2 linked regions of the Variovorax terrae genome follow. The main gene of each other region encodes a partner of the protein of the gene in region 2 in a complex. Links are inferred from orthologs where the notes say so. Each region holds a gene or a part of one and is shown on either strand. Other genes may lie near its edges. The genes, in order: xseA and MMF98_RS12860.

The links.
Region 1: the proteins of MMF98_RS12860 (region 2) and xseA are in contact, whole or in part, in a cryo-EM structure (PDB 8TXR), measured with the Escherichia coli proteins. The link is inferred for Variovorax terrae from one-to-one orthologs.

Annotation. Positions count from the first base shown.
Region 1 is NZ_JALGBI010000001.1:1,949,348-1,958,992, forward strand. The notes cover bases 4,558-7,359. They hold xseA (exodeoxyribonuclease VII large subunit), read right to left. Parts: upstream 6,718-7,359; coding sequence 5,398-6,717; downstream 4,558-5,397. Other genes in these bases: MMF98_RS09215 (Fe-Mn family superoxide dismutase), read right to left, coding at 4,770-5,351; MMF98_RS09225 (MotA/TolQ/ExbB proton channel family protein), read left to right, coding at 7,062-7,359. In the rest of the region: icd (NADP-dependent isocitrate dehydrogenase), read right to left, coding at 1-1,010; MMF98_RS09200 (cell envelope biogenesis protein TolA), read left to right, coding at 1,215-1,553; MMF98_RS09205 (DUF192 domain-containing protein), read left to right, coding at 1,695-2,138; MMF98_RS09210 (NADP-dependent isocitrate dehydrogenase), read right to left, coding at 2,232-4,469; more of MMF98_RS09225, read left to right, coding at 7,360-7,691; MMF98_RS09230 (ExbD/TolR family protein), read left to right, coding at 7,780-8,208; lpxK (tetraacyldisaccharide 4'-kinase), read left to right, coding at 8,212-9,258; MMF98_RS09240 (Trm112 family protein), read left to right, coding at 9,239-9,421; kdsB (3-deoxy-manno-octulosonate cytidylyltransferase), read left to right, coding at 9,418-9,645. UniProt on the Escherichia coli protein: Bidirectionally degrades single-stranded DNA into large acid-insoluble oligonucleotides, which are then degraded further into small acid-soluble oligonucleotides.
Region 2 is NZ_JALGBI010000001.1:2,726,544-2,736,160, forward strand. The notes cover bases 4,537-7,310. They hold MMF98_RS12860 (exodeoxyribonuclease VII small subunit), read right to left. Parts: upstream 6,154-7,310; coding sequence 5,920-6,153; downstream 4,537-5,919. Other genes in these bases: dxs (1-deoxy-D-xylulose-5-phosphate synthase), read right to left, coding at 4,537-4,913; MMF98_RS12855 (polyprenyl synthetase family protein), read right to left, coding at 4,988-5,923; MMF98_RS12865 (aromatic ring-hydroxylating oxygenase subunit alpha), read left to right, coding at 6,360-7,310. Also shown: MMF98_RS12830 (hypothetical protein), read left to right, coding at 1-38; MMF98_RS12835 (TRAP transporter substrate-binding protein), read right to left, coding at 193-1,272; MMF98_RS12840 (TRAP transporter substrate-binding protein), read right to left, coding at 1,452-2,531; MMF98_RS12845 (hypothetical protein), read right to left, coding at 2,749-3,024; more of dxs, read right to left, coding at 3,021-4,536; more of MMF98_RS12865, read left to right, coding at 7,311-7,502; leuD (3-isopropylmalate dehydratase small subunit), read left to right, coding at 7,502-8,155; MMF98_RS12875 (DMT family transporter), read left to right, coding at 8,155-9,045; MMF98_RS12880 (sulfurtransferase), read left to right, coding at 9,074-9,617. UniProt on the Escherichia coli protein: Bidirectionally degrades single-stranded DNA into large acid-insoluble oligonucleotides, which are then degraded further into small acid-soluble oligonucleotides.

The sequences.
Region 1 (9,645 bases), 780 kb from region 2 along the record:
TCGAACATGGCGACCGAGTCGCTCAGGTTGGCGCCCGGGGCAATGCCGATGCCGCCGACCTGCGCGGCCAGCGCGTCGGACACGTAGTCGCCGTTGAGGTTCAGGGTGGCGATCACGCTGTATTCGGCCGGGCGCAGCAGGATCTGCTGCAGGAAGGCATCGGCAATGCTGTCCTTGACGAGGATGTCCTTGCCGGTCTTCGGGTTCTTGAGCTTGCACCACGGGCCGCCGTCGATCGGCTGGGCGCCGAACTCCTTCTGCGCCAGCGCGTAGGCCCAGTCGCGGAAGCCGCCTTCGGTGAACTTCATGATGTTGCCCTTGTGCACGATGGTCACGCTGGGCTTGTCATTGTCGATGGCGTACTGGATGGCCTTGCGCACCAGGCGCTCGGTGCCTTCGCGCGAGACCGGCTTGACGCCGATGCCCGAGGTGTTGGGAAAGCGGATCTTCTTGACGCCCATCTCGTCCTGCAGGAACTTGATCAGCTTCCGGGCCTTGTCGCTCTCGGCCTCGAACTCGATGCCGGCGTAGATGTCTTCCGAGTTCTCGCGGAAGATCACCATGTTGGTCTTCTCGGGCTCCCTCACCGGCGAAGGCACGCCCTTGAAATACTGGATCGGCCGCAGGCAGACGTAGAGGTCCAGCTCCTGGCGCAGCGCCACGTTCAGGGAGCGGATGCCGCCGCCCACGGGCGTGGTCAGCGGGCCCTTGATGGAGACCACGTAGTCGCGCACGGCGTGCAGGGTTTCTTCGGGCAGCCAGACGTCCGGGCCATAGACCTTGGTCGACTTCTCGCCAGCGAAGACCTCCATCCAGTGGATCTTCCTCTTGCCCCCGTAGGCCTTGGCCACGGCCGCATCCACCACCTTCAGCATCACCGGGGTGATGTCGAGGCCCGTGCCGTCACCCTCGATGTAGGGGATGACGGGCTGATCCGGCACGTTGAGCGACATGTCGGCATTGACCGTGATCTTCTGGCCTTCGGCGGGCACCTTGATGTGCTGGTACATGGGAAAACGTCTCCGGTGGGGGTGAAAGGCACGCTGGCGGCGGGCTAGGCAAAACCCTGAGAGCCTGCTCAAAGTCTCTCGGGATTCTAGCTAGAAAAAATTGCGGCCAGCCTGTCAACCGCCCGTAAACCGGACCCGTTACGGTAGAGCCTTCCACTCATAGGGAGGGAATTTTCCAAGTAACGTCATCAAGGAAACACGCAAATGAACAAACTTCTCGCTGTCCTGATCGCTGGCCTGTTCTCCGTGGGCGCTTTCGCCCAGCAAGCCGCTGGCACCCCTGCCAACCCCGGCACCCCCGGCACCCCCGGCGCGGTTCCCACGAAGCCCCAGGCCAAGGCGGAAGCCAAGGTTGATGCCCGTGAAGCGGCCAAGCCCGGCGTGACCCCCAAGGAAACCCCCGCTCCCGGCGCTGCCGATGCTGGCGGCTCTGCCAAGCACAAGGAAACCAAGGCCGAGAAGGCAACCGACGCCAAGAAGGCCAAGCGCAAGGCCAAGCGTCCGAACAAGGCTCCGGCCGGCCAAGGCGGCACGCCCCAGTAAGCTGTCTGCCTGGCAGATCGAAAAAGGCGCTTTCGGGCGCCTTTTTCAATGCCGCCTCTGCCAGAACGCGCGCCTCGTTTGCAACTTCCGCGAAAATGCCCGTCTCGTACGGGCATTTTCATTTCATCCCGGAGCCTTTCCATGAAGCATTCCGTCTCCCTGCTGCTGGCCGCCAGCCTCCTCGCCGCCCAGGCCCAGGACGCCCCCCAGACGAACCTGCCGCGCGTCACCCTGTCGGCCGGCATGCACCAGATCGACGCCCAGGTGGCGCTCACGCCCGACCAGCGCTCCATCGGCCTGATGTTCCGCAAGGAGATGCCGCAGCACGAAGGCATGCTGTTCGCGTTCGAGCAGCCGTCCACGCAATGCTTCTGGATGAAGAACACGATCCTGCCGCTCACGGCCGCCTTCGTGGCCGACGACGGCACCATCGTCAACCTGGCCGACATGAAGCCGCAGACCACCGATTCGCATTGCTCCACGAAGCCGGTGCGCTATGTGCTGGAGATGAACCAGGGCTGGTTCGCCAAGAAAGGCATCAAGGCCGGCTTCAAGCTTGGCGGCACGCCGTTCGCGGGCCGGTAATCCGGCCCACAAGGCAAAAGGCCGATCCACCCGGGGGCGAATCGGCCTTTCAGGCCTCGGCCGTGGCCGAGGCAGTGCCAGTATGCAACGGGCTCAGGCCGTCATCGTGGCGAGCACGGCGTTGAACGCGGCGCTGGGGCGCATCACGGCATCCAGCTTGGACGGCTCGGGCATGTAGTAGCCGCCGATGTCGGTGGGCTTGCCTTGCACGGCGTTGAGCTCGTCCACGATCTTCTGCTCGTTGTCGGCAAGCTGCCTGGCCAGCGGCGCGAACTTGGCCGCCAGCTCGGCGTCCTCGGTCTGCGCGGCGAGTTCCTGGGCCCAGTACAGGGCCAGGTAGAACTGGCTGCCGCGGTTGTCGAGCTGGCCGGTCTTGGGCGAGGGGTTCTTGTTGTTGTCGAGCAGCTTGCCCGTGGCGGCATCCAGCGTCCTGGCCAGCAGCTTGGCGCGGGCGTTGTGGTTCTTGATGCCCAGATCCTCCAGCGACACGGCCAGGGCCAGGAACTCGCCCAGCGAATCCCAGCGCAGGTGGTTCTCTTCCACGAGCTGCTGCACGTGCTTGGGGGCCGAGCCGCCGGCGCCCGTTTCGTACATGCCACCGCCGGCCATCAGCGGCACGATCGACAGCATCTTGGCCGAGGTGCCCAGTTCCATGATGGGGAACAGGTCGGTGAGGTAGTCGCGCAGGATGTTGCCGGTGGCGCTGATGGTGTCCTGCCCGCGGATCACGCGCTCGAGCGTATAGCGCATGGCGCGCACCTGGCTCATGATCTGGATGTCCAGGCCCGTCGTGTCGTGCTCGTGCAGGTACATCTTGACCTTGGTGATGAGCTGCGCTTCGTGCGGGCGGTAGGCATCGAGCCAGAACACCACGGGCATGCCCGAGTTGCGCGCGCGCGTGACGGCCAGCTTGACCCAGTCGCGGATCGCGGCGTCCTTGACCTGGCACATGCGCCAGATGTCGCCGGCTTCCACGTCCTGGCTCATCAGCACCTCGCCCGTCGCCAGGTCGGTGATGTTGGCCACGCCGTCCTCGGTGATCTCGAAAGTCTTGTCGTGCGAGCCGTATTCCTCGGCCTGCTGGGCCATCAGGCCGACGTTGGGCACCGTGCCCATGGTCTTGGGGTCGAACGCGCCGTGCCATTTGCAGAAGTTGATGATCTCCTGGTAGATGCGGGCGAAGGTCGACTCGGGCATCACGGCCTTCACGTCCTTCAGGCGGCCATCGGCGCCCCACATCTTGCCGCCGTTGCGGATCATCGCGGGCATGGAGGCGTCCACGATGATGTCGTTGGGCGAGTGGAAGTTGGTGATGCCCTTGGCCGAATCGACCATCGCCAGCTCGGGGCGGTACTCGTGGCAGGCGTGCAGGTCGCGCATGACCTCTTCGCGCTGCGCGGTGGGCAGCGTGGCGATCTTGTCGTACAGGTTCACCATGCCGTTGTTCACGTTCACGCCGAGCTCGTCGAACAGCTTGCCGTGTTTCTCGAACGCTTCCTTGTAGAAGATGCGCACGCAGTGGCCGAACACGATGGGGTGGGACACCTTCATCATCGTGGCCTTGACGTGCAGCGAGAACATCACGCCGGTCTTGCGCGCGTCCTCGATCTCCTTCTCGTAGAAGGCCACCAGGGCCTTCTTGCTCATGAACATGCTGTCAACCACCTCGCGGTCCAGCAGCGCGACCTTGGGCTTGAGCACGATGGTCTTGCCGCTCTTCGTGATGAGCTCCATCTTCACGTCGCGCGCGCGGTCCAGCGTCATGGACTTTTCGCCATGGTAGAAGTCGCCGGCATGCATGTGCGACACATGCGAGCGCGAAGCCTGGCTCCACTCGGCCATGCTGTGCGGGTTCTTGCGCGCGTATTCCTTCACGGCCTTAGGCGCGCGGCGGTCCGAGTTGCCCTCGCGCAGCACGGGGTTCACGGCGCTGCCGATGCATTTGCCGTAGCGCGCGCGGATGACCTTGTCCTCGTCGGTCTTGGGGTCCTCGGGGAAGTCGGGAACCTTGTAGCCCTTGGCCTGCAGTTCCTTGATGGCGGCCATCAGCTGCGCGACGGAAGCGCTGATGTTGGGCAGCTTGATGATGTTGGCGTCGGGCTGCAGTGTCTTCTTGCCCAGCTCCGCCAGGTTGTTGGGCACCTTCTGGTCGTCGCTCAGGAAGTCGGGAAACTCGCCCAGGATGCGGGCGGCCACCGAGATGTCGCTCTCGGCCACGTTGATGCCGGCCGGCGCCGCGAAGGCGCGGATGATGGGCAGGAACGATGCCGTGGCCAGGCGCGGCGCCTCATCGGTCAGCGTGTAGATGATGGTGGGTTGTTGGGTGCTCATCTTGTCTCTCTGGTAACAAAAACGGAGGGTCATGCCGCCGGCCTGCGTCCCGACGCACAGTCATGGGCGTGATGTATGGGATTGTGCTTGAGGCGATGGCCTGATATCCGCATTTTCGCAATGGAATCCCGTTATGCGAAATTTTGGCCCCGAGAAACGCACTTTTTTTCAGGTCTTCTACAAGACTGGCGTCCTGGCCGCGCGCCGGCCCAACAAAAAGGGCCCGAAGATCGCTCTTCGGGCCCTGGGGCGCGCCACCTGCCGTGCCGGCGGGCGGGGCCTAGTTCAGTACCGGGGAAATCAGGCGAAATTGGCTTCGGCGAACTTCCAGTTCACGAGGTTGCTCAGGAAGGTCTCGACGAACTTGGGACGCAGGTTGCGGTAGTCGATGTAGTAGGCATGCTCCCATACGTCCACCGTCAGCAGCGCCTTGTCGGCGGTGGTCAGCGGCGTGCCGGCGGCGCCGGTGTTGACGATGTCGACCGAGCCGTCGGGCTTCTTCACGAGCCAGGTCCAGCCGGAGCCGAAGTTGCCCACGGCCGACTTCACGAAGGCTTCCTTGAACGCGGCATAGCTGCCCCACTTGGCATTGATGGCCGCGGCCAGCGCGCCCGAGGGCTCGCCGCCGCCGGCGGGCGCCATGCAGTTCCAGAAGAAGGTGTGGTTCCAGATCTGGGCCGAGTTGTTGTAGATGCCGCCGCTGGAGGTCTTGATGATCTCTTCCAGGGTCTTGGTCTCGAACTCGGTGCCCTTTTGCAGGTTGTTGAGGTTCACCACGTAGGCGTTGTGGTGCTTGCCGTGGTGGTACTCCAGGGTTTCCTTGGAGTAGTGCGGGGCCAGTGCGTCGATCGCGTAGGGCAAGGCGGGCAGGGTGTGTTCCATGGTTTCCTCGTTCGTGGTTTGTTGTCTGAAAGCGCGATTGTAGGAATTAAATCAGGCGCTGCTGTGTCACGGTGAGATCAACCTCGCCATCCGCAAGGGTTGCCCGCACGGCATCGCCCGGCCGCACGCCGCGCACGCTGGTGATGGCGCCGCCCTGGGCATCGGCCAGCCAGGCGTAGCCGCGTTGCAGCACGAGCCGCGGATCGAGCAGCCCGAGGCGCAGCCGGGCGCGCTCCAGCCGTTCGCCGGTGCGGGCCAGCGCCAGCCCCGTTTTTTGAGGAAAATCGGCCTGAAGTCCTTGCAGCGTGGACTTTTCCTGCTGCAGATTCGATAGCACGCTGTAGCGCAGGCGCTGCGCCTGCTGCCCCAGGCGAAGCTGCTGGCGCGCCACCAGCCCCGAGGGCCGGCCCAGGCGCGAGGCGGCCAGGTCCAGCCGCTGGCTCTGCCCGTCGAGGTGGCGCTGCGCGCCGTCGCCCAGGCGCTCGCCGAGCAGCTCCAGCGCGCCCAGCCACACTTCGCGCGGCTGCGCCGCCAGCTCGGCCGCGGCCGTGGGCGTGGGCGCGCGCAGGTCGGCGCAGAAGTCGGCGATGGTGAAGTCGGTCTCGTGCCCGACCCCGCTGATCACGGGCACCGGGCTTTGCACGATGGTGCGCGCCAGCTGCTCGTCGTTGAAGGCCCACAGGTCTTCGATCGAGCCGCCTCCGCGCACCAGCAGGATCAGGTCGATGACCGGGGCCTCCTGCTGCGCCAGGCCGGGCCCGGCGGGCGTGAGCGGGTACAAGCTCGACAGCGCCCGCACCAGCTCGGCCGGCGCGCCGGCGCCCTGCACCGCCGCCGGCGCCAGCACCACCGGGATGTGCGGCACGCGCCGCCGCAGCGCGGTCACCACGTCGTGCAGCGCCGCGGCGCCGGGCGAGGTCACCAGGCCGATGCCGCGCGGCATCAGCGGCAGCGGGCGCTTGCGGGCCGGGTCGAACAGGCCCTCGGCCTCGAGCCGTGCCTTCAGGCGCAGGAACTGCTCGAACAGCGCCCCCTGCCCGGCCCGGCTCATGCTTTCCACAATCAGCTGCAGGTCGCCGCGCGGCTCGTACACGCCGAGCCGGCCGCGCACCTCCACCAGTTCGCCGTCGCGCGGCGCGAAGTCCAGCAGGCTGGCCGCGCGGCGGAACATGGCGCAGCGGATCTGGCCGTTTTCGTCCTTCAGCGAAAAATAGCAATGCCCGCTGGACGCGCGCGAGAAGCCCGAAATCTCGCCGCGCACCGCGACAGGATTGAACCTCGCATCGAGCGCATCAGCCACGGCGCGGCACAGCGCGCCGACTTGCCAGATTCGTGGCGTCATTGCTGGGGTTGGCACCTGCACCATCAGCAAATCCGCGCTTTCCCGTCGGTTTTGGTGGGGTAATACTCCACAGAGGCCCGTCCGGGGCCCATGGCGCCGGGGCGATCCGGGCCCAAAGCCGATTCCATGGTGCAAGCTGTTGATTTCATTCAGTTTTTCTCTGCTCAAAATGTCATCGATCTGTCACATCGACGCGCCGGCGCGGCTCGCGGGCTTGTCAAGCCCCACTTGCCCACAAAGTTATCCACAAGAACTGTGGGTCGCGCGGGGAGCGCCGAAGGTGCCGGGCGGCAGCGGCCGATTCATCCGGAACGGCCCGGTGGCTGGGCCATAATCACACCGCAATTCATCTGCGCGGAGAGTCCCCCTTGCTTTCGATCATACAAGCCGCAGGCTGGCCGATCTGGCCTCTCGTCGCCTGCTCCATCCTGGCTCTGGCCCTCATCATCGAGCGTTTCGTGAGCCTGAAAACCAACAAGATCGCCCCTCCGAAGCTGCTCGATGAAGCGCTCACGGTCTCGCGCACCGCCGTGCCCACGCCCGACGTGGTGACCCAGCTCGAACAGAACTCGGCGCTGGGCGAGGTGCTGGCCAGCGGCTTTCGCGCCCTCAACTCCAACCCGCGCTGCAGCGAAGCCGACCTGCGCGCCACCATGGAAGGCACGGGCCGCGCGGTGGCGCACCGGCTCGAGCGCTACCTCACGGCACTGGCCACCATCGCCTCGGCCGCGCCGCTGCTGGGCCTGCTGGGCACGGTGATCGGCATGATCGAGATCTTCGGCTCGCAGTCGCCGGCCGGCGGCGCCACGGGCGGCAACCCGGCGCAGCTCGCGCACGGCATCTCGGTGGCGCTGTACAACACGGCGTTCGGCCTGATCGTGGCGATTCCCTCGCTGATCTTCTGGCGCTACTTCCGCGCCCGCGTCGACGCCTACCTGCTGGCGCTGGAGCTGGCCTCCGAGCGCTTCGTGCGCCACCTCAACAGCCTGCGGAAATGAACACCCCCACGCTCTCCCACTTCGTGTGGATCGCTGCCCCCCGAGGGGGCCGCAGCCTCCTTGGGGCGGCCCGGCGGAGGCTGGCGCGATGAACTTCCGCCCGCGCCAGAAGGAAGAACCCGAGATCAACCTGATCCCGTTCATCGACGTGCTGCTGGTGGTGCTGATCTTCCTGATGCTGTCCACCACCTACAGCAAGTTCACCGAGATGCAGCTCAAGCTGCCGGTAGCCGACACCGACGCGCAGCGCGACTACGCGCGCGAGGTGATCGTCTCCGTCAGCAGCGACGGCCGCTACATGATCAACAAGGCCCCGGTGAACGGGCGCGGCGTCGAGACGCTGTCGCAGGCGCTGTCGGGCTCGGCCCGGGCCGGCAAGGACACCGTCGTCATCATCAGCGCCGACGCCAGCGCCGCGCACCAGGCGGTGATCACCGTCATGGAGGCCGCGCGCCGCGCCGGCCTGACCCAGATCACCTTCGCCAGCCAGTCGTCGGCGCAGGCCGGCGGCCGCTAGCCCATGCGCGACGCGCTGCAGGCGGCGTGGCTGCGGCGCGGCGGGCTGGCCTGGCTGCTGTGGCCGGTGTCCCTTTTGTTTGGTGCGCTGGCGGCGCTGCGGCGCGGCCTCTACCGCGCCGGCCTGCTTCGGATCGGGCGGGTGCCGGTGCCGGTGATCGTGGTCGGCAACGTGGTGGCCGGCGGCGCCGGCAAGACACCCCTGGTGATCGCGCTGGTGCGGCACCTGCACGAGCGCGGCTGGCAGCCCGGCGTGGTCTCGCGCGGCTATGGCCGCCGCAGCCAGGACTGCGTCGAGGTGCAGCCGAGCAGCCCGGTGGCCGAAACCGGCGACGAGCCGCTGCTGATCGCGCGCGCCGGCGCCGTGCCCGTGTTCGTGGCGCGCCGGCGGCTGGACGCCGCCCGCGCCCTGCTGGCGGCGCATCCGGCCACCGATGTGATCGTCTGCGACGACGGCCTGCAGCACCTGGCCCTGCACCGCGACATCGAGATCTGCATGTTCGACGACCGCGGCACCGGCAACGGCTTGCTGCTGCCCGCCGGGCCGCTGCGCGAGCCCTGGCCGCGCCGCGCCGCGCCGGCTCCGGCCCTGGTGCTGCACTCGGGCGCCCGGCCGGCCTTTGCCGGCTTCACGGCGCGCCGCGCGCTGGCGCCCGAGGCCGTGCGCGCCGACGGCAGCCGGCTGGCGCTGGCCGCGCTGCGCGGCCGGCCGCTGCTGGCGCTGGCCGCCGTCGCCCGGCCCGAGGCCTTCTTCGACATGCTGCGCGCGCAGGGCCTGCAGCTCGCGCGCACCCTCGCGCTGCCCGATCACTATGATTTTGATAGCTGGAAACGACCGCCCGACGAGGACCTTCCGCTGATCTGCACCGAAAAAGATGCCGTGAAGCTGTGGCGCACCGAGCCCGGGGCGCTGGCCGTGCCCCTTTACTTCGAGCCCGAGCCTGCGTTCCTGCAGGCGCTCGACCAACTGCTGCCCGAGGCGCCACGGGCGCGGCTATCATCGCCCGATGCATCTTCACGAGAACCCCTGAATGGACAGCAAACTCCTTGAACTGCTGGTCTGCCCCGTGACCAAGGGCCCGCTCGAATACCGCCGCGAGGCGCAGGAGCTGGTCTCGCGCAGCGCCCGCCTGGCCTACCCGGTGCGCGACGGCATTCCGATCCTGCTCGAAAACGAAGCCCGCACCCTGAGCGACGAGGAACTCGGACTGTGAGCGGCGCCGGCGCGCCCGCCGCCTTCACCGTCCTGATCCCGGCCCGGCTGGCCTCCAGCCGCCTGCCGAACAAGCCGCTGGCCGACCTCGGCGGCCTGCCCATGGTGGTGCGCGTGGCGCAGCGCGCGCAGCAGTCCGGCGCGCTGCGCGTGGTGGTGGCGGCCGACGACGCCGCCATCCTCGAAGCCTGCCGGCTGCACGGTATCGACGCCGTGCTGACCCGC
Region 2 (9,617 bases):
TCTCCTTGACGCTCTTTTCCAGTCCGAGTCTCCCGTGACTGGAGACACCGCGCCGCCCCCGTACGCCACGCACGGTAGGCACTCGCGGTAACGCAAAAGAAGAAAACCCCCGAGGCTCAACCTCGGGGGTTCCATGCGGCGGGCCACCGGCTGGGGCCTCCAAGCCCTCTGTGCCGGTGCGCGAAATCGTACTTACAGCTTCTGCGACTGCATGAACTTGTCGAACGTGGCCTCGGTGAAGCGGAACCACAGGTTCTGGTCGGCGCGGAACTTGGAATAGTCCGCGTAGATCTTCTTCCAGCTCTCGTTCTTGGCCGACAGCTCGTCGTACAGCGACATCGATTCCTTGAACGCGGCCGCCATCACGTCGGCCGGGAACGGGCGCAGCTTGGCACCGGCACCCACCAGTTGCTTGAGCGCCGCCGGGTTGCGCGCGTCGTACTTGGCCTGCATGTTGACGTGGGCGTAGGCACTGGCGGCCTCGACGATGGCCTTGTTCTCGGGCGACAGCGCGTCGTAGGCCTTCTGGTTCACGAACAGGTCGACCTGCGGGCCGCCTTCCCACCAGCCGGGGTAGTAGTAGTACGGCGCCACCTTGTTGAAGCCCAGCTTCTGGTCGTCGTACGGGCCCACCCACTCGGCCGCATCGATCGTGCCCTTCTCCAGCGCCGGGTAGATGTCGCCGCCCGGCAGGTTCTGCGGCACACCGCCCAGGCGCTCCAGCACCTTGCCCGCGAAACCGCCGATGCGCATCTTCAGGCCCTTGATGTCCTTGACCGTCTTGATTTCCTTGCGGAACCAGCCGCCCATCTGCGAACCGGTGTTGCCGCAGGGGAAGCTGATCATGTTGTACTTGGCGTAGAACTCGCGCATCAGCTTCAGGCCGTTGCCTTCATAGGTCCAGGCGCTCATCTGGCGGCTGTTGAGGCCGAACGGAATGGCGCCGCCGATGGCGAAGCATTCATCCTTGCCGAAGAAGTAGTAGGGCACCGTGTGCGCGGCCTCGATCGAGCCCTGCTGCACGCCGTCCACCACACCGAAGGCCGGCATCAGTTCGCCGGCCGCATGCACCGACACCTCGAACTTGCCGCCCGACATGGACTTGACCTGCTGGGAGAACACCTCCGCTGCGCCGAAGATGGTGTCGAGCGACTTGGGGAAGCTCGAGGCCAGGCGCCAGCGCACCGTGGCCTGTGCGTGCACCGCGGGAGCAACTCCGGCGGCCAGGACACCGGCGATGCCGGCATTCTTGATAAGGGAACGACGATCCATGAAAGCTATCTCCTATGAAGTGTTGTTGGAAAATACAACTTAAGAATGATAGCTTTCACTCCTTTTCAAAAGAATACTGTTGCTTTCATATTCCTTGCAGCAAGGCCTAGGACTTCTATCTAGAACCAAAAACCGCAAACCGCGCCGGAGCGCGGTTTGCGGCTGAGTCAAAAGGCCTCTTACAGCTTCTGTGCCTGCATGAATTTGTCGAACGTGGCCTCGGTGAAGCGGAACCACAGGTTCTGGTCGGCGCGGAACTTGTCGTAGTCGGCGTAGATCTTTTTCCAGCTCTCGTTCTTGGCCGACAGCTCCTCATAGAGCGCCATCGATTCCTTGAACGCGGCCGTCATCACGTCGGCCGGGAACGGGCGCAGCTTGGTGCCCGCGCCCACCAGTTGCTTGAGCGCCGCCGGGTTGCGCGCGTCGTACTTGGCCTGCATGCTGACGTGGGCACTGGCACTGGCCGCTTCGACGATGGCCTTGTTCTCGGGCGACAGCGCATCGTAGGCCTTCTGGTTGATGAAGAAGTCCAGCTCGGGGCCGCCTTCCCACCAGCCGGGGTAGTAGTAGTACGGCGCCACCTTGTTGAAGCCCAGCTTCTGGTCGTCGTACGGACCCACCCACTCGGCCGCATCGATCGTGCCCTTCTCCAGCGCCGGGTAGATGTCGCCGCCCGGCAGGTTCTGCGGCACGCCGCCCAGGCGCTCCAGCACCTTGCCTGCGAAGCCGCCGATGCGCATCTTCAGGCCCTTGATGTCCTTGACCGTCTTGATTTCCTTGCGATACCAGCCGCCCATCTGCGAGCCCGTGTTGCCGCCGGCAAAGCTGACCATGTTGTACTTGGCATAGAACTCGTTCATGAGCTTGCGGCCGTTGCCCTCGTACATCCAGGCGCTCATCTGGCGGCTGTTGAGGCCGAACGGAATGGCGCAGCCCAGTGCAAAGCACTCGTCCTTGCCGAAGAAGTAGTACGGCGCGGTGTGGCAGGCCTCGATCGAGCCCTGCTGCACGCCGTCCACCACGCCGAAGGCCGGCATCAGTTCGCCGGCCGCATGCACCGACACCTCGAACTTGCCGCCCGACATGGCCTTGACCTGCTGGGAGAACACATCCGCCGCACCGAAGATGGTGTCGAGCGACTTGGGGAAGCTCGAGGCCAGGCGCCAGCGCACTGTGGCCTGTGCGTGCACCGCGGGAGCCACCCCGGCGGCGAGGATACCGGCGACCCCGGCTTGTTGGATGAGAGATCGACGGTCCATCAGTTCGCTCCTAATCATTTAGTAGAAATGCACGAGGCTTTTTGGCTCGTTATCAACACTTTCGTATTGAAGAGCCAGGGGCGATTCTAGAAAAACGAACACTTTGGCTTTCGGGGGTTTTCCCTTGCGGAATACCCCTAGCCACGGGGCCGGGCCGCGTCGGAAAGCCGGCCGCACCAGGCCGGCACGGCAGCGCAATCGGGGGAGAAACGCCGGGCTAGCGTTCGACGCTCAGGTTGGCGAACACGTCGTGCGCGTGGATCGACTCGTGGTTGGCCACGTCCACGCCATAGCTGCCGATGCGGGCATCGGTATCGAGCGCCAGCGCCACATCGAGCGTCCACCGCCCCACGGAGGGCTGCACCTGCCCGCCCACCACCACGCTCAAGGGATAGCGCAGCGAAGTGAGGCCGACGCGCTGGATGGCCAGCTCGCGCAGGTCGCGGCGCGCCTGCACGGCGGGCATGCCCGCGCCGGCGGCGTCAAGGGTCATGCCACCACTTTGAGAACGGGGCGCGCCCGATCCACCTGGGCCGCGAAGCGCTGCCGGATCGCGGCCTCGATGCCGGCGGCGTCCAGCCCCTGCAGGGACAGCAGCTTGGCCGGGTCGCCATGCTCGATGAACTGGTCGGGCAAACCGAGCTGCAGCAGGGGCTTGGCCACGCCCGCGGCCTGCAGCGCCTCGCTCACGGCGCTGCCGGCGCCGCCCATGACGGCGCCCTCTTCCAGGGTTACCAGCACGTCGTGGCGCTCAGCCACGTCCAGCAGCAGCGCGGTGTCCAGCGGCTTGGCCCAGCGCATGTTGACCACGCTGGCGTTGAGCCGCTCGGCCACCTGCAAGGCCGGGTACAGCAGCGTGCCGAAGGCCAGGATCGCGATGGTGCTGCCCTCGCGCCGCACTTCGCCCTTGCCGAACGGCAGGGCCTGCAGATCGGTGTCCATCGCGGTGCCGACGCCGGCGCCGCGCGGGTAGCGCACGGCCACCGGGTGGCTCTGCCCGAAGGCCGTGGTCAGCAGCCGGCGGCATTCGTTCTCGTCGGCCGGGCAGGCGATGCTCACATTCGGGATGCAGCGCAGGTACGGGATGTCGTAGGCGCCCGCATGGGTGGCGCCGTCGGCGCCGACGAGGCCGGCGCGGTCGAGCGCGAACACCACGGGCAGGTTCTGGATCGCCACGTCGTGGATCAGCTGGTCGTAGGCGCGCTGCAGGAAGGTGGAGTAGATCGCCACCACCGGCTTCAGGCCCTCGCAGGCGAGGCCCGCGGCGAAGGTCACCGCGTGCTGCTCGGCGATGCCGACGTCGTAGTAGCGGCCAGGAAAGCGCTTCTCGAACTCCACCAGGCCCGAGCCTTCGCGCATGGCCGGCGTGATGCCGACCAGGCGCTCGTCCTGCGCCGCCATGTCGCACAGCCACTGGCCGAACACCTGGGTGAAGGTGGGCTTCGGGGGTGCGCTGGGCTTTTGCAGGCCAACAGCCGGGTCGAATTTGCCCGGGCCGTGGTAGGCCACCGGGTCGGCCTCGGCCAGCTTGTAGCCCTGGCCCTTCTTGGTGACCACGTGCAGGAACTGCGGGCCCTGCAGGTGCTTGAGGTTCTCCAGCGTGGGGATCAGCGAGTCGAGGTCGTGGCCGTCGATCGGGCCGATGTAGTTGAAGCCGAACTTCTCGAACAGCGTGGCCGGCACCACCATGCCTTTGGCCTGCTGCTCGAAGCGCTTGGCCAGCTCGAACAGCGGCGGCACCGGCTTGAGCACGGTCTTGCCCACGTTCTTGGCCGCGGCATAGAACTGGCCGCTCATGAGCTGGGCCAGGTAGCGGTTGAGCGCGCCCACCGGCGGGCTGATGCTCATGTCGTTGTCGTTCAGGATCACCAGCAGCTTGCAGTCGTGCTGCACGCCCGCATTGTTGAGCGCCTCGAACGCCATGCCCGCGCTCAGGGCGCCGTCGCCGATGATGGCGACCGCATGGCGGTCCTCGCCCTTCTGCCGGGCCGCCAGCGCCATGCCGAGCGCGGCCGAGATGCTGGTGCTGGAATGCGCGGTGCCGAAGGTGTCGTACTCGCTCTCGGCGCGCTGCGGGAAGCCCGACAGGCCGCCGAGCTGGCGCAGCGTGGCCATGCGGTCGCGCCGCCCGGTCAGGATCTTGTGCGGATAGGTCTGGTGGCCCACGTCCCACACCAGCCGGTCGTGCGGGGTGTTGAACACGTAGTGCAGCGCCACGGTGAGCTCCACCGTGCCGAGGTTGGAGCTCAGGTGCCCGCCGGTCTTGGAGACGCTGTCCAGCACATAGGCGCGCAACTCGTCGGCCAGGGCCTTGAGCTCGGCGCGCGGAAGCCGGCGCAGCTCGGCGGGATCGTTGATCGTCTGCAGCAGTGGGTATGACATGATTTTGCTACGCTTTTGATAGCTGGCCAGGTCCACCACACGCGGACCTCTGGCCATTTTCCCTTAAAAAACCCTCAATTCGCCCGGTTCACCACCATGTCCGCCAGCGCGCGCAGAGCGCGCGTGTCGGGCAGGCCGCTGGCCGCCAGCGCGGCCAAGGCCTGGGCCAGCAGTTCCTGCGCATAGGCCTGCGAGCGCTCCAGCCCGAGCAGTGACACATAGGTGGGCTTGTCCTGGACCGCATCCTTGCCGGCCGTCTTGCCCAGCGTCACGGAGTCGGCCGTCACGTCCAGGATATCGTCCACCACCTGGAACGCCAGCCCCAGCGCGGCGCCATAGGCCTTCAGGGCTTCCAGCGCCGGCGCCGGCACGGTGCCGCAGACGGCGCCCATCAGCACGCTGCCCTGCAGCAGCGCGCCGGTCTTGAGGCGGTGCATGGCGCGCAGCTCATCCTCCGTGAGGGCGCGCCCGACACTGGCGAGATCGATCGCCTGGCCGCCGGCCATGCCTTCATAGCCTGCGGCCCTCGCCAGCAGTCGGCACAGCGCGGCCTGCACCGCGGGCGGCACGCCGGCATCCTCGGGCGCCAGCAGCTCGAACGCCAGCGCCTGCAGCGCGTCGCCCGCCAGCAGGGCCTGGGCCTGGCCGAACTTCACGTGCACGGTGGGCTTGCCACGGCGCAGCACGTCGTTGTCCATGCAGGGCATGTCGTCGTGCACCAGCGAGTAGGCATGGATCAGCTCCACGGCGCAGGCGGCGCGCAGCGCGGCCTCGCCGTTGCCGTGCACCGCCTCGCAGGCCGCCAGCGCGAGCAGCGGGCGCAGCCGCTTGCCACCGCCGAGCACGGCATAGCGCATGGCGTCGCCGAGGCCGGCCGGCGCCTCCTGCGCCACCCAGTGCGAGAGGGCCTGCTCGACCCGCTCCAGATGCCTGGTGCTCCACGCCTCCAGGTCCCACGGCCCCGCAGGGACCTGCGCCCCCCGGGGCAGCACGGCGTCACTCGAATTCACTCTTGCGTCCACGGTTTGAAGCTGCCTTCGTCCAGCACCTTGATCTGGTTTTCCACGGCCTCCAGCCGGTCGCGGCAGAACTTGAGCAGTTCGGCCCCGCGCTGGTAGCCCGAGAGCAGCTGTTCCAGCGGCATCTGGCCCGACTCCAGCCGACTCACCAGCTGTTCGAGCTCTTCCAGCGCAGCTTCATAGCTGGCCGGTGCGGCGGGGGAAACGGGGGCCTTGGGCATGGAACGGCTTCTTTGTTGCAACCCTTGATTTTAGGACGTGGCCGGACCCCCGCCGCAAAACCGCGGGGAATTGACATTCATCAGGGGAAACCAGGCGCTCCGGGGTACAATGGCCCTCCTTCCTCGCCGCACTCCGGCAACTTCCCGCGCTATGGCGTTTACCAGCACTGTCCCTTCATAGGGGGAGTCTTTAGGTCAGGTCTTCCATGTCTGATTTAAGTCTTCAATTTCAGCAGGCTTTCAGCCAACTTCCCGTTTCGAGCTATTTCGATGCCGCGCTGTACCAGCGCGAAATGGAGACCCTGTTCCGGCAAGGACCCCGCTACGTGGGGCACCAGCTGGCCGTGCCCCAGGCGGGCGATTTCCACACGCTGCCGCAGGAGCACCAGGGCCGCGCGCTGGTGCGCACCGACCAGGGCGTGGAGCTCGTCTCCAACGTCTGCCGGCACCGCCAGGCGCTGATCCTCAAGGACCGGGGCGCGCTGGCCGCGGGCTCGGGCGGCAACATCGTCTGCCCGCTGCACCGCTGGACCTACAGCGCGCGCGGGCCGCAGCCGGCCGGCACCCTGCTGGGCGCGCCGCATTTCGCCGAAGACCCCTGCCTGAACCTGCACAACTACCCGCTACGCGAGTGGAACGGCCTGCTGTTCGAGGACAACGGCCGCGACATCGCCGCCGACCTGGCCGGCATGGGCCCGCGCGCCGAACTCGATTTCAGCGGCTACGCGTTCGACCGCGTGGAGCTGCACGAGTGCAACTACAACTGGAAGACCTTCATCGAGGTCTACCTCGAGGACTACCACGTCGGCCCGTTCCACCCGGGCCTCGGCCAGTTCGTGACCTGCGACGACCTGCGCTGGGAGTTCAAGCCCGAGTACTCGGTGCAGACCGTCGGCGTGGCCAACCGCCTGGGCAAGGCCGGCAGCCCGGTCTACGAGCGCTGGCACAACGCGCTGCTGACCTACCGCAACGGCGAGCCGCCGAAGTACGGCGCGATCTGGCTGACCTACTACCCGCACATCATGGTCGAGTGGTATCCGCACGTGCTGACCGTCTCGACGCTGCACCCGATCAGCCCGCAGAAGACGCTGAACATGGTGGAGTTCTACTACCCCGAGGAGATCGTCGCCTTCGAGCGCGAGTTCATCGAGGCCCAGCAGGCCGCCTACATGGAAACCTGCGTCGAGGACGACGAGATCGCCGAGCGCATGGACGCCGGCCGGCTGGCGCTGATGCAGCGCGGCGACAACGAGGTCGGCCCCTACCAGAGCCCGATGGAAGACGGCATGCAGCACTTCCACGAGTGGTATCGCCAGCGCATGGCCCACGGCGGCGGCGCGGCGCTTTAATGCCGGCGTTTCCGGCCGGCCGGCACAGCGGCACGGTGGTGCCGCTGGCGCGCGCCAACGTCGACACCGATGCAATATTCCCCAAGCAATACGGCCGCTCCACCGCCAAAAGCGGCTACGGCCCCGTGCTGTTCGACAGCTGGCGCTACCTCGATCCGGGCGACCTGGGCAGCGACCATGCGCGCCGCCGCCCTGACCCGGGCTTCGTGCTCAACCGGCCCGAGCTGCGCGGCGCCACCGTGCTGCTGGCCCTGGACAACTTCGGCTGCGGCTCCAGCCGCGAGCACGCGGTCTGGGCGCTGCGCGACTACGGATTCCGGGCCGTCATCGCGCCCAGCTTCGGCGACATCTTCCGGCAGAACTGCCCGCTCAACGGCGTGGCCGCCCTCGCGCTGCGCGCGGCCGACGTGCAGGCGCTGTTCGCGCTGGCCGCGGGCCAGGTGCTGCACCTCGACATCGACCTCGACGCGGGCCGGGTGCAGGCCGGCACGCACGGCTTTAGCTTCACGCTGTCCGCGCGCGAACGCCACCTGCTCACCCGGGACGGCGACTGGATCGCCGCCACGCTGGCGCAGCACGAACGCATTGCCGCCTTCGAAACACGGCACCTTGCGCAACAGCCGTGGCTGGACCGCCTCCTGAAGGACGATTGATGCAGGCTCTCTGGATGCTGCTGGCCTCGCTGTTCTTTGCCACCATGGGGGTGTGCATCAAGTACGCCTCGGCCCATTTCAACGCCTTCGAGATGGTCTGCTACCGCGGCCTGATCGGCCTTGGCTTCATGGCCTGGTATGCGCGGCTGCGCGGCATCAGCGTGCGCACGCCGATCCCGATGATGCATTTCTGGCGCAGCATCGTGGGGGTGCTCGCACTCGTGGCCTGGTTCTACTCGATCGCGCAGCTGCCGCTGGCCACCGCGATGACGCTCAACTACATGAGCAGCGTCTGGATCGCGGCCTTCCTGGTCGGCGGCGCGCTGATGCTGGGCAATATGACGTCCACCCTGGTGCGCCAGGGCCCCGTGGTGCTCACCGTGCTGGCCGGCTTTGGCGGGGTGGTGCTGATCCTGCAGCCCACCCTGGAACAGAACCAGCTGTTCGCCGGGCTGATCGGCCTGCTGTCGGGGCTGGCCTCGGCCTTCGCCTACATGCAGGTCACGGCGCTGGGCCGCGCTGGCGAGCCCGAAGAGCGCACCGTGTTCTATTTCTCGCTGGGCGCCACCATGGCCGGCGCCCTGGGCATGCTGTTCGCGGGCGCCAGCGCCTGGACCTGGCCGGCCGCGCTGTGGCTGCTGCCCATCGGCGTGCTGGCGGCACTGGGCCAGCTGTGCATGACCCGCGCCTACAGCCACGGCGCCACCCTGGTCGTGGCCAACCTGCAATACTCGGGCATCGTGTTTGCCTCCATCTACAGCCTCGTGCTGTTCGGCGACCGGTTGCCGCTGGCCGGCTGGGCCGGCATCGGCCTGATCATTGCCAGCGGCATCGCTGCCACCGTGCTGCGCGAGCGGGCCGTCCCGCATTCGCCGGCCGAAGACCACTGAGAACATGTTCACGATCGAAGGACTTGCCATGTACACCACCCTGATCTCCGTCGAGCAACTGCAAGCGCTCCAGGCCGCAGGCGCGCCGCTGATGCTGTTCGACTGCAGTTTCGACCTCATGAACCCCGCCGTTGGCGGGCAGCAGTACCGCGAGGCGCACATTCCCGGCGCGGTCTATGCAAACCTCGACACCGCGCTCAGCGCCAAGGGTTCGCCGGACGCGGCCTCGGGCGGCCGCCACCCGCTGCCCAGCCGCGAGCAGTTCGCCGCCTGGCTGTCCAGCGTGGGCTTTGCCAACGGCATGCAGGCCGTGGTGTATGACCGCAACGGCGCCAACTACTGCGGCCGCCTGTGGTGGATGCTCAAATGGGCCGGCCATGATGCGGTGGCCTTGCTCGACGGCGGCCTGCAGGCCTGGCAGGCCGCAGGCGGCGACGTCACGGACCGGGAAGAACCCGCCTCTGCCCCGGCTCACTTCACGCTGGGCCCGGCGCTGCGCACGCTGGTCATCACAAAAACTATCGTAGACAACCTGGGCCGCCCGGGCCAGACCCTGATCGACGCGCGCGCCA